3 regions of the Bacillus sp. 1NLA3E genome follow, and region 3 is predicted to be linked to each of the others. Evidence: riboswitches for the same ligand, from Rfam matches in the RefSeq annotation. Region 3 holds a riboswitch; each other region holds the start of a gene.
The links. Region 3 has a riboswitch for S-adenosylmethionine ahead of B1NLA3E_RS21475 (methionine ABC transporter ATP-binding protein). Riboswitches for the same ligand answer to the same signal wherever they lie in the genome.
Positions count from the first base shown of each region.

Region 1: another riboswitch for S-adenosylmethionine. It lies ahead of B1NLA3E_RS13465 (methionine biosynthesis PLP-dependent protein); the one in region 3 lies ahead of B1NLA3E_RS21475 (methionine ABC transporter ATP-binding protein).
Region 2: another riboswitch for S-adenosylmethionine. It lies ahead of metK (methionine adenosyltransferase); the one in region 3 lies ahead of B1NLA3E_RS21475 (methionine ABC transporter ATP-binding protein).

Region 1 is NC_021171.1:2,845,702-2,848,984, reverse strand. Features, by position in the region: gene metC (cystathionine beta-lyase) at 1-932, opposite strand, end outside; gene B1NLA3E_RS13465 (methionine biosynthesis PLP-dependent protein) at 932-2,044, opposite strand; SAM riboswitch class I at 2,129-2,243, opposite strand; gene B1NLA3E_RS13460 (YitT family protein) at 2,665-3,283, shown strand, end outside.
Region 2 is NC_021171.1:3,838,556-3,841,838, forward strand. Features, by position in the region: gene asnB (asparagine synthase (glutamine-hydrolyzing)) at 1-29, opposite strand, end outside; gene metK (methionine adenosyltransferase) at 200-1,399, opposite strand; SAM riboswitch class I at 1,650-1,794, opposite strand; gene pckA (phosphoenolpyruvate carboxykinase (ATP)) at 2,096-3,283, shown strand, end outside.
Region 3 is NC_021171.1:4,474,967-4,478,249, reverse strand. Features, by position in the region: gene B1NLA3E_RS21485 (MetQ/NlpA family ABC transporter substrate-binding protein) at 1-257, opposite strand, end outside; gene B1NLA3E_RS21480 (methionine ABC transporter permease) at 273-923, opposite strand; gene B1NLA3E_RS21475 (methionine ABC transporter ATP-binding protein) at 913-1,944, opposite strand; SAM riboswitch class I at 2,050-2,154, opposite strand; SAM riboswitch class I at 2,230-2,331, opposite strand; gene B1NLA3E_RS21465 (OsmC family protein) at 2,434-2,892, opposite strand; gene psiE (phosphate-starvation-inducible protein PsiE) at 3,202-3,283, shown strand, end outside.

The sequences.
Region 1 (3,283 bases), 1.6 Mb from region 3:
ATTTCTTCATTTTTTAACTCGAATGAGAACACAGCTCCAGCACTAAGTGCTTGCTTTTGTTGAATATCATATTGTGGGTGGTCGATTAGCCCGGGATAGTACACCTTCTCAACTAAAGGATGTGTTTGTAAAAATGCAGCAATTTTTGCGGCAGATTTAACAGAGTGTTCTAAGCGGACATGAAGGGTCTTTAATCCTCTAAGGACAAGCCATGCATCTTGAACTCCTAATATTGCCCCAAAGGCATTCTGTAAGTAACCAAGCCTTTTAGCAAGTTCCTCATCTTTAACAACAGCTAACCCAGCAACAACATCACTGTGCCCTGAAAGGAATTTAGTGGCGCTATGTAGGACGATATCGGCCCCAAGATCTAGCGGACGTTGTAATGCAGGAGTAAGAAATGTGTTGTCAACAAAAGTTAGGGCTCCATTTTGTTTTGCTAACTCACTAATGGCTTTGATATCAGTCACTTTTAACAATGGATTGGAAGGCGTCTCCACATAAAAAAGTTTTGTATTTGGTTGGATCGCCTGTTTTACTTTCTCAAGGTTCGTCATATCCACGAAGGTATGCTCAATACCAAAACGGGTTAAGACTTCGGTTACCATACGGAATGTTCCACCATAAACATCTTCTGTGATAACGACATGATCATCTTGTGATAAAAGGAGGAAGGCAGTCGAAATAGCTGCCATGCCAGATGAAAAGGCGAATCCCCGAGTACCTCCTTCTAATTCTGCAATCACTTCCTCTAACGCTTCCCTTGTTGGATTTAGACTGCGGCTGTAATCATATTTTCCAAACTGATCAACATCAAACTGATGAAACGTAGAGGCGTGTTGGATTGGGACACTCACCGCACCTGTTGTTGGATCAATTTTATGGCTATTGTGAAGTAATCGTGTTTCAAATGAATAAGTGTTCTCTTCCATTAAACTTCTACCTCCGTTTTTGCATTCTTTAATGCATAGCTTAAGTCTTCAATAATATCTTCTGAGTCCTCTAAACCAACTGAAAAACGTAATAACCTATTACAGACACCCGTTTCTAACCTAATGTGTTCAGGAATGTCAGCATGTGTTTGAGTTGCTGGATATGTAATGAAACTCTCAACTCCACCTAGGCTTTCTGCAAAGGATATTAGCCTCATGTTCTGTAAAAATGGATTTACCCATGATTCATCTTTAATTCGGAAGGAGACCATTCCTCCTTTTCCAGGGTACAAGACATCCACGATATCCTCATGTGCTGTTAAGAATTGGACGATTTCTTTTGCATTTTTTTCATGTCGGTCCATCCGAAGGGATAGTGTTTTCATGCCCCTCATTAATAGCCATGAGTCAAATGGACTCAACACAGCGCCAGTAGCATTATGAAATAGAGAGAGGGATTCACATAGTTCTTTCCCTCTTGCCACAATCAAACCTGCGAGGACATCATTATGCCCTCCAAGATATTTCGTAGCACTATGGATGACAATATCAGCTCCTAAATTAAGCGGCTTTTGAAGAAGTGGTGTAAAGAACGTGTTATCAACGATCAATAATATCCCATATTCTTTCGCAAGTGCTGCAACGGCACTAATGTCTGTTTGTTCCATTAAAGGATTTGTTGGGGTTTCAAGAAAAATCGCTTTTGTCTTGGGAGAAATGTGTTTGGATATATCTTCAGGGTCTTTGGTATTAACATAATGACATGTTAATCCCCATTTTTTAAAACCCTGCTCTAATAGGCGATAGGTCCCGCCATATAAGTCTTTGGAAACAATCCATTCGTCTCCTGCCTGAAAAATGGAAAGGATGGTTAGGATGGCGGCCATTCCTGAACTACAAGCATAGCCATGGTCGCCATTTTCTAAGTTTGCTATTGCTTGCTCGAGGATTTGACGAGTTGGATTTCCAGTACGGATATAGTCAAAACCTGTTGATTGTCCAATTCCTTCATGTCGGTATGCTGTTGAAAAATAGACCGGGGGATTCACTGTTCCCGTTGTTTGTTCACTCCGATTACCAATTTGCGCTAGTACTGTATCAATTTTGTACATGGCCGCCACTCCTTCGTAGAAAAAATAAAAAAAAGCCCTCTTGTAAGAAGAAGACTTTAGTGTTTAATGAAAAATCAGCCGTTCTTCTTATCTTTCAAGTTTTATAAAACTTGCTGGAGTTAGCACCTTTTCAATGGTAAAAACATTGATGGTTGCTGAGGTGTCATCGGGCCATACCCTCGACCTCTCTGGATAAGAAATTAATTATTTAATTTTTTCTAAACTTTACTATAAAACCTATTGAAAAGTCAATTACTTTTATTAAATATTCGATTTATTAAGAAAATAATTATTTCGATAGAAGAAAAATCTATTGAACGGATTAGGTTTTTTAAAAAATAAAGGCTCTGTTAAACTAGAATGTTGATTTCCGTTCCAGGCGCTTCGCTTTACGCGGGGTGGGCGGTGAGCCTCCTCGGCTCTAAAGCGCCTGCGGGGTCTCACCTGTCCCACTGCTCCCGCAGGAGTCTCGCGCCTTCCACTCCAATCAACATTGTGCAAAAAAACAACATTGTGCTTTAACACAGCCAAAATAAATTATCTCTCAACCTTCATTAAGCAGGGTGGGGGACATGCAAGGGGAAAAAAAGGTATGATAAGTAAAAGGGGAGACTTGATTAATGGTTAATACAAATCTTGGTCAATATCAAAATCCACATAAAGGCCTCCCGTTGGTGAAACTTTTAAAAAGAGTAAGTTTTATCGTCCTAGGGTCAACGCTAATGGGCATAGGTCTTGAGGAATTTTTAGTACCGAATATGATTTTAGATGGGGGCATTGTTGGAGTTTCAATTATCCTTTCACATTTTACTGGATGGAGATTAGGCTCTATTATTTTTGCGCTAAATATTCCATTTTTCTTTATTGGATACAAGCAAATCGGAAAGACTTTTGCACTGTCCACCTTGCTTGGAATAACTGTTTTATCGATTACAACAGGCTATTTACATAGTTTTCCGGTGTTAACCGAGGATTTATTACTGGCAACAGTATTTGGTGGAATTGTTTTAGGGATTGGTGTAGGCATGGTCATTCGCTATGGTGGCTCTTTAGATGGAACGGAAATCATGGCGATATTATTAACTAAAAAGCTACCTTTTTCAGTTGGTGAAATGATTATGTTTTTTAATCTATTTATTTTTACATATGGAGGATTTGTTTTTGGATGGGAGCGTGCAATGTACTCATCCATTGCGTATTTTATTGCTTTTAAAACGATTGATATTGTAATCGCTGGAC
Region 2 (3,283 bases), 640 kb from region 3:
TCATGTACACAACCAATGAAACCACACATTATGTACGTCACCTACTCCATTTCAAACAAGCGTCCACTAGCAAATAGGAGGACTCTCATCATTTAATTTGATTCTTCTCTTTTTAAAATCATACTCAATATAATAACATAAAATAGACCTAAAATAAAAAACAGGAGTTACACTTTCGTGTAACCCCCCCGTTTTTCTTTTATAGGTTAGCTTGTTTTAATATGCCTTCTGCTTTATCGGTACGTTCCCATGGAAGATCAACATCTGTTCTTCCAAAGTGGCCGTAAGCAGCCGTTTGCTTATAAATGGGACGACGAAGATCTAGCATTTTGATGATTCCAGCAGGACGAAGGTCAAAGTTGTTGCGTACGAGGTCAACGAGAACATTCTCACTTACTTTTCCTGTTCCAAATGTATCAACAGCAATCGATACAGGTCGTGCAACGCCAATCGCATAAGCAAGCTGAACTTCGCACTTTTCAGCGAGACCAGCAGCAACAATGTTTTTCGCAACATAACGTGCAGCATAAGCAGCAGAACGGTCAACTTTTGTTGGATCTTTACCAGAAAACGCGCCACCGCCGTGACGAGCATAGCCACCATAAGTATCAACGATAATTTTACGACCAGTAAGACCAGCATCTCCTTGAGGACCGCCAATAACGAAACGTCCAGTTGGATTAATAAAATACTTTGTATTTTCATCGATTAGTTCTTTTGGAACAACCGGATTGATAACATATTCCTTTAAATTGCGTTGAATTTGCTCTAACATTACCTCAGGATTATGCTGAGTTGAGATGACAATTGTATCAATACGAACTGGCTTGTCATTTTCATCATATTCCACAGTTACTTGAGTTTTTCCATCTGGACGAAGGTACTCAAGAACTTTATCCTTACGCACTTCTGCTAATCGACGAGCAAGCTTGTGTGCAAGCGAAATTGGGAGTGGCATAAGCTCTTTTGTTTCATTACAAGCATAGCCAAACATTAAGCCTTGGTCTCCTGCTCCAATTGCTTCGATTTCTTCATCAGACATTAGACCTTCACGTGCTTCAAGGGCCTGATTAACACCCATAGCAATATCAGGACTTTGTTCACCAATAGAAGTTAAAACCGCACAAGTCTCAGAATCAAAACCATATTTAGCACGATCGTACCCGATACCTTTAATCGTTTCACGAACAATCTTTGGAATATCCACATAAGTAGATGTAGTAATTTCGCCAGCAACTAGAACTAATCCAGTTGTTACTGAAGTTTCAGCAGCAACACGGGCATTAGCATCCTTCGCTAAAATAGCATCTAAAATGGAATCAGAAATTTGGTCACACATCTTATCTGGATGACCTTCAGTTACTGATTCAGAAGTGAACAAACGACGTTTTGTGGACATCTGAATTCCTCCTTTTCCTTATAACGAGATTAACAGCTGAACCCCTTATATTAACCTCAGATTGATACGGTACTCATTCCCTATGTAGTATGAAATAAACATGGAGTTCTTATCCCAATTTATCGTGTATGAACTATATAGACCTGGGATTATTAAAAGCACACATGTTTTCCATTTAAAAGGCGACAAAATAAAAAACCCTTCCTTTTAAATGAGGAAAGGTTTTGAGCAAACTAATTTGCGCCTTTCACTCTTATCGTTCAAGGTCATATGCCTTGCGTCAGGTTAGCACCTTGCTAGAAAGAAAGTTTGTCAGAGAGATTAATCTCGGTTTTCTTTTATAGCAGGTTGCTGGGTTTCATTGGGCCTGTCCCTCCACCAGCTCAGGATAAGAGAGTATCCGTTCAAGGTTGAATAATACCGTATAGTGTCAAATGATGTCAATCGTTTTTTATAAATGTTCACTAATTATATAATAATGGAATTTAGCATCGTTGTGCATGATTGACCCTCATAACACAATACAGGATAACCTATTTAACTTATTAGTTTAATTAACAACGTTATTTAACTAAAGAATGATAAGGTGAACTATAATTTTTTTAAAAATCGAGTTAATAGTATAGATTATTAACTCGAATGTGTTATACTATTCACAACACTCAAAAATATTTGATAAAGGAAGGTATTTATCAGATGAATTCTGTAAGTATTTCTAATGAACTAAGTAAATTATTAAGTGGTAATAACATTAAGATTCAACTTTCAGTTCCCCAGTTAGTTGAAAAAGTATTAGAGCGAAAAGAAGGAATTATTTCATCAACTGGCGCTGTCCGTGCCACCACTGGAAAATATACTGGCCGTTCACCTAAAGACAAGTATATTGTAGAAGAAGCTTCATCAAAGGACAAGGTCGAATGGGGTTCTATAAATACACCGATCTCTGAAGAAGCATTTTCAAAGCTTTACAATAAAGTCGTAACTTATTTACAAAAACAAGAGGAAGTTTTTGTCTTCCGTGGTTTCGCAGGGGCAGATAAAAAATATCGTTTGCCAATCCAAATAATCAATGAGTATGCTTGGCATAATCTTTTTTCTCATCAATTATTCATTCGTCCAGACGAAAAAGAACTAGAAGAGCACAATAATGCATTTTCGGTTATCTGCGCACCTAACTTTAAAGCAGATCCTGCTGTTGATGGTACTGCGTCAGAAACCTTTATCATTATTTCTTTCGAACGCAGAACAGTTTTAATTGGCGGTACAGAATATGCTGGAGAAATCAAAAAATCGATTTTTTCTATTATGAATTACTTGCTTCCTGAAAGCGGAATTCTATCTATGCACTGTTCGTCAAATGTTGGGGCAGAAGGCGATGTTGCTTTATTCTTTGGTCTTTCTGGAACTGGGAAAACAACTTTATCAGCAGACCCAGACCGTAAATTAATCGGTGACGACGAGCATGGTTGGTCAGCAAATGGTGTCTTCAATATTGAAGGCGGTTGTTATGCAAAATGCATCAATTTATCTCGTGAAAAAGAACCACAAATTTTTGATGCAATCCGCTTTGGTTCTGTCCTTGAAAATGTTGTTCTTGACGACGAAAGCCGTATCGCCGATTATGATGACACTACCTTAACAGAAAACACTCGTGCAGCTTATCCATTACAAGCAATTAGCAATATTGTTGATCCAAGTGTTGCTGGTCATCCTAATACCATTATTTTCTTAACAGCTGATGCTTTTGGAGTATTACCTCCAATCTCGAAGCTTACTAAAGAACAAGCTATGTACCATTTCTTAAGTGGTTATACTTCTAAACTAGCAGGAACAGAGCGTGGAGTTACATCTCCTGAAGCAACTTTCTCAACTTGCTTCGGATCT
Region 3 (3,283 bases):
TCGCCTTCTGCAAGAGCGGTGTTAGGAGCCACATAGTCTGAGAACTTAACGATTTCAACGTCAATTCCTTCTTTCTCAGCCTTTTTCGCTACAAAGTCCCAAATCCGAGTATCCGTTCCACTAATTCCAAGCTTGACCTTAACTGATTCATTGCTTTCTTTGTTTACTTTGTTTTCTTTGCCTTGTGTAGTTTCAGAGCAACCAGCACCAAGTACCGCCAATGTAAAAATAATGATTGATAATAATAACTTTTTCATGTTGTTTCCTCCTAGTTATCTTCGTCTGATTTTTTTTGCTAAAATATTTCCTAATGATTGTAGTCCTTGAACGATCACAATCAGGATTCCTACTGTAATGAGCATCGTGATGGTATCAAAACGCTGGTAACCATATGTAATGGCCAAATCACCAAGACCGCCTCCGCCGACTGCTCCAGCCATCGCTGATGCACCAACGAGACCAATGGTGGCAATCGTGAATGCCAGAACCAGCGAGCTGAGCGCTTCTGGAATGAGGAATTTGAAAATAATTTGCCACGGGGTGGCACCCATTGCTTCCGCCGCTTCAATAACACCGGGATCCACTTCCAGCAAGGAGTTTTCTACCAATCTTGCAATATATGGTCCGGCATAGAAGACGAGCGGGACGATTGCCGCTGCGGTTCCAATTGATGTTCCGACAATCAGCCTTGTCACGGGAATGATCGCCACCAGCAAAATAATGAACGGAACCGATCGAAAAATATTAATAATGCCACTCAATACATTAAAAAATGGCACATTCTCAAGCAACTGATTTCTCCGTGTTACGACTAACAAGATTCCCAGTGGCAGCCCAAGTATGGCTGAGAATAGGAGCGAGAAGGCGACCATTTGAATCGTTTCGACTAAAGCAGAAATGATTTGCTCTGAATTAACTAGCATGTGCGTTCACTTCCTTTATGCTTATTTCCTTCTGGTTGATATAAGTTAAAGCACGGAGAATCTCTTTGTCTGTTCCTTGGAATTCAACAATTAAGTTTCCAAAGGGTGTGCCTTGAAGCTCGGTAATATTTCCAAACAAGACATTGATATGAATATCAAACTTTTTGGCAAGTTCTGAAAGGAGCGGCTGCCCCGCTGAATTGCCGACAAAGTTAATTCGAAAGACCTTTAGCATACCTGCGTGTTTTTGAATGAGTTCTTTAATCGAATCAGGGAGTTGATCGTTCATGACTGAGCTGACAAAGTTCTTGGCCGTCTTTGTTTTTGGTGCGGAAAAGACGTCAAATACTGTGCCTTCTTCAATGATTTTGCCAGCTTCAATCACAGCTACTCGGTCGCAAATTTCTCTGATAACCGCCATTTCGTGAGTGATGATGAGGATGGTGATGTTGTATTCCTTATTGATTTTTTTCAATAGCTGTAGGATCGAGCCTGTCGTTTGCGGATCGAGTGCTGACGTTGCCTCATCACAAAGGAGAATCGAAGGCTGGGTCGCCAATGCTCGCGCTATCCCGATTCGCTGTTTTTGCCCTCCAGAGAGCTGGTCGGGATAATAATCTGCTTTGTCGGCCAACCCGACAAATTCTAGTAATTCCTGAACACGTTTCTTGATGGTATCCTTGGGAACTTTGGAAAGAGTGAGCGGCATGGCCACGTTGGCAAAGACGGTTTTTGAGTTTAATAGATTAAAGTGTTGAAAAACCATCCCGATATTTTTCCTGATTTCCCGGATATATTTGATGGAAAGGGAGGTCAGGTCGTGGTTATTGACGATGACTTTCCCAGAGGTCGGCCGCTCTAACGAGTTTACACATCGGATTAGTGAACTTTTGCCTGCACCACTGAAGCCGATGACTCCGAAAATCTCCCCCTTATTGATTTTTAAATTAACTCCATCGAGCGCGGCAACCCGCTGCCCGCCACTTTCATAAACCTTTTTTAGACTCTGAAATTCGATCATGTAGCATGACCCCTTTTTGGGAAACTTCCCGTTTTTGGTAAAATAAAAACCCTCTTCTAGAAATAAGAAGAGGGTATGCCAATGCAAAATAAAGGCAAGAAGCTCTTCTTATCTCCCAAGCGATCTGCTTGCTGGATTTGGCACAGTCTCCAATTGGATTCCGCTGCCGAGGTGTCATAGGGCCAGTCCCTCAACCTCTCTGGATAAGAAAATGATTATTCAATTAAAATAAAAAACCTCTTCTTGAAAAAGAAGAGGGCAAATTGATAAAATACGTTAGTCCTCTTCTTATCTCTCAAGTTTTACTTGCTGGATTTGGCACAGAATCAGTAAAGCTCCGCTGCCGAGGTGTCATAGGGCCAGTCCCTCAACCTCTCTTGATAAGAAGTAATTTCGAATTATTTAATTATTTTTTTAACTTGTGTATTAATTTAACGCAAGAAAAACAAAATGTCAAATTTTTTTCTAATGGGGATGCAAAATAAGTCGTCAACTCTTACCTAAAACAGATTTAATAATGATTTCATTTCGCTTAACGTTGACGGGGTTAGCAAGTGTATCGCCAATTGGGCATTTGCTTTCTACAAATGTTACAAATTCTTCTACTCTATCTCTTGGCGCATCTGTTTCAATATGAATGTTGTAGCGAATATCACTATATCCTGGTCGTACATCAGACAAATTCAAAAAACCGTCGGTATTAAGCTCTCCTTCAACCTCTATCCAAAGTTTTTCTAAGTTGATTTTAAATTTTTTAGCATACACCCGGGCGACAATAGCTTGACATGCCCCTAATGCAGATAGTGCCAACTCAACAGGATTCATTCCTGTATCAGTTCCACCGAGTTCTTTTGGCTCGTCAATTGTAATCTCAAAATTTCTCGACCGTACTTTAACTTGGACTCCGTCTTGTAAATGAGCAGTAGCTTTGAATAATGTTTTGGGCATATTAAAGACCTACCTTTCTCAATTTAAAAACTATCGACCTCACCTACGATTATAGACTTCTATTTTCCCAAATTGTATTAATAACATGCTAACTCTTAAATAATATTGGAAAGAATAGGGGGAGGTTAACGGAGTAAATTATACATCTTAACAGAGTCTTCACCATTTTTAATTAATATTGTAGAAGTTAATTAATAAATAATCTTTAATATATAATGTAGGTAGGCTAAAGTGTACCTTTTATGTTATCTAGCAAAGGAGTGTTGGTATATCGAGGGGCCAAATAATGAGCTTGTACCTAAGGGGGAAATGGGTGTGGTTAAGGTGAAGAGAGATTTTGCCAGTTTTATTCCTAAGATTCTTCAAATCGTTTTGAATTCTTCTCTCGTTT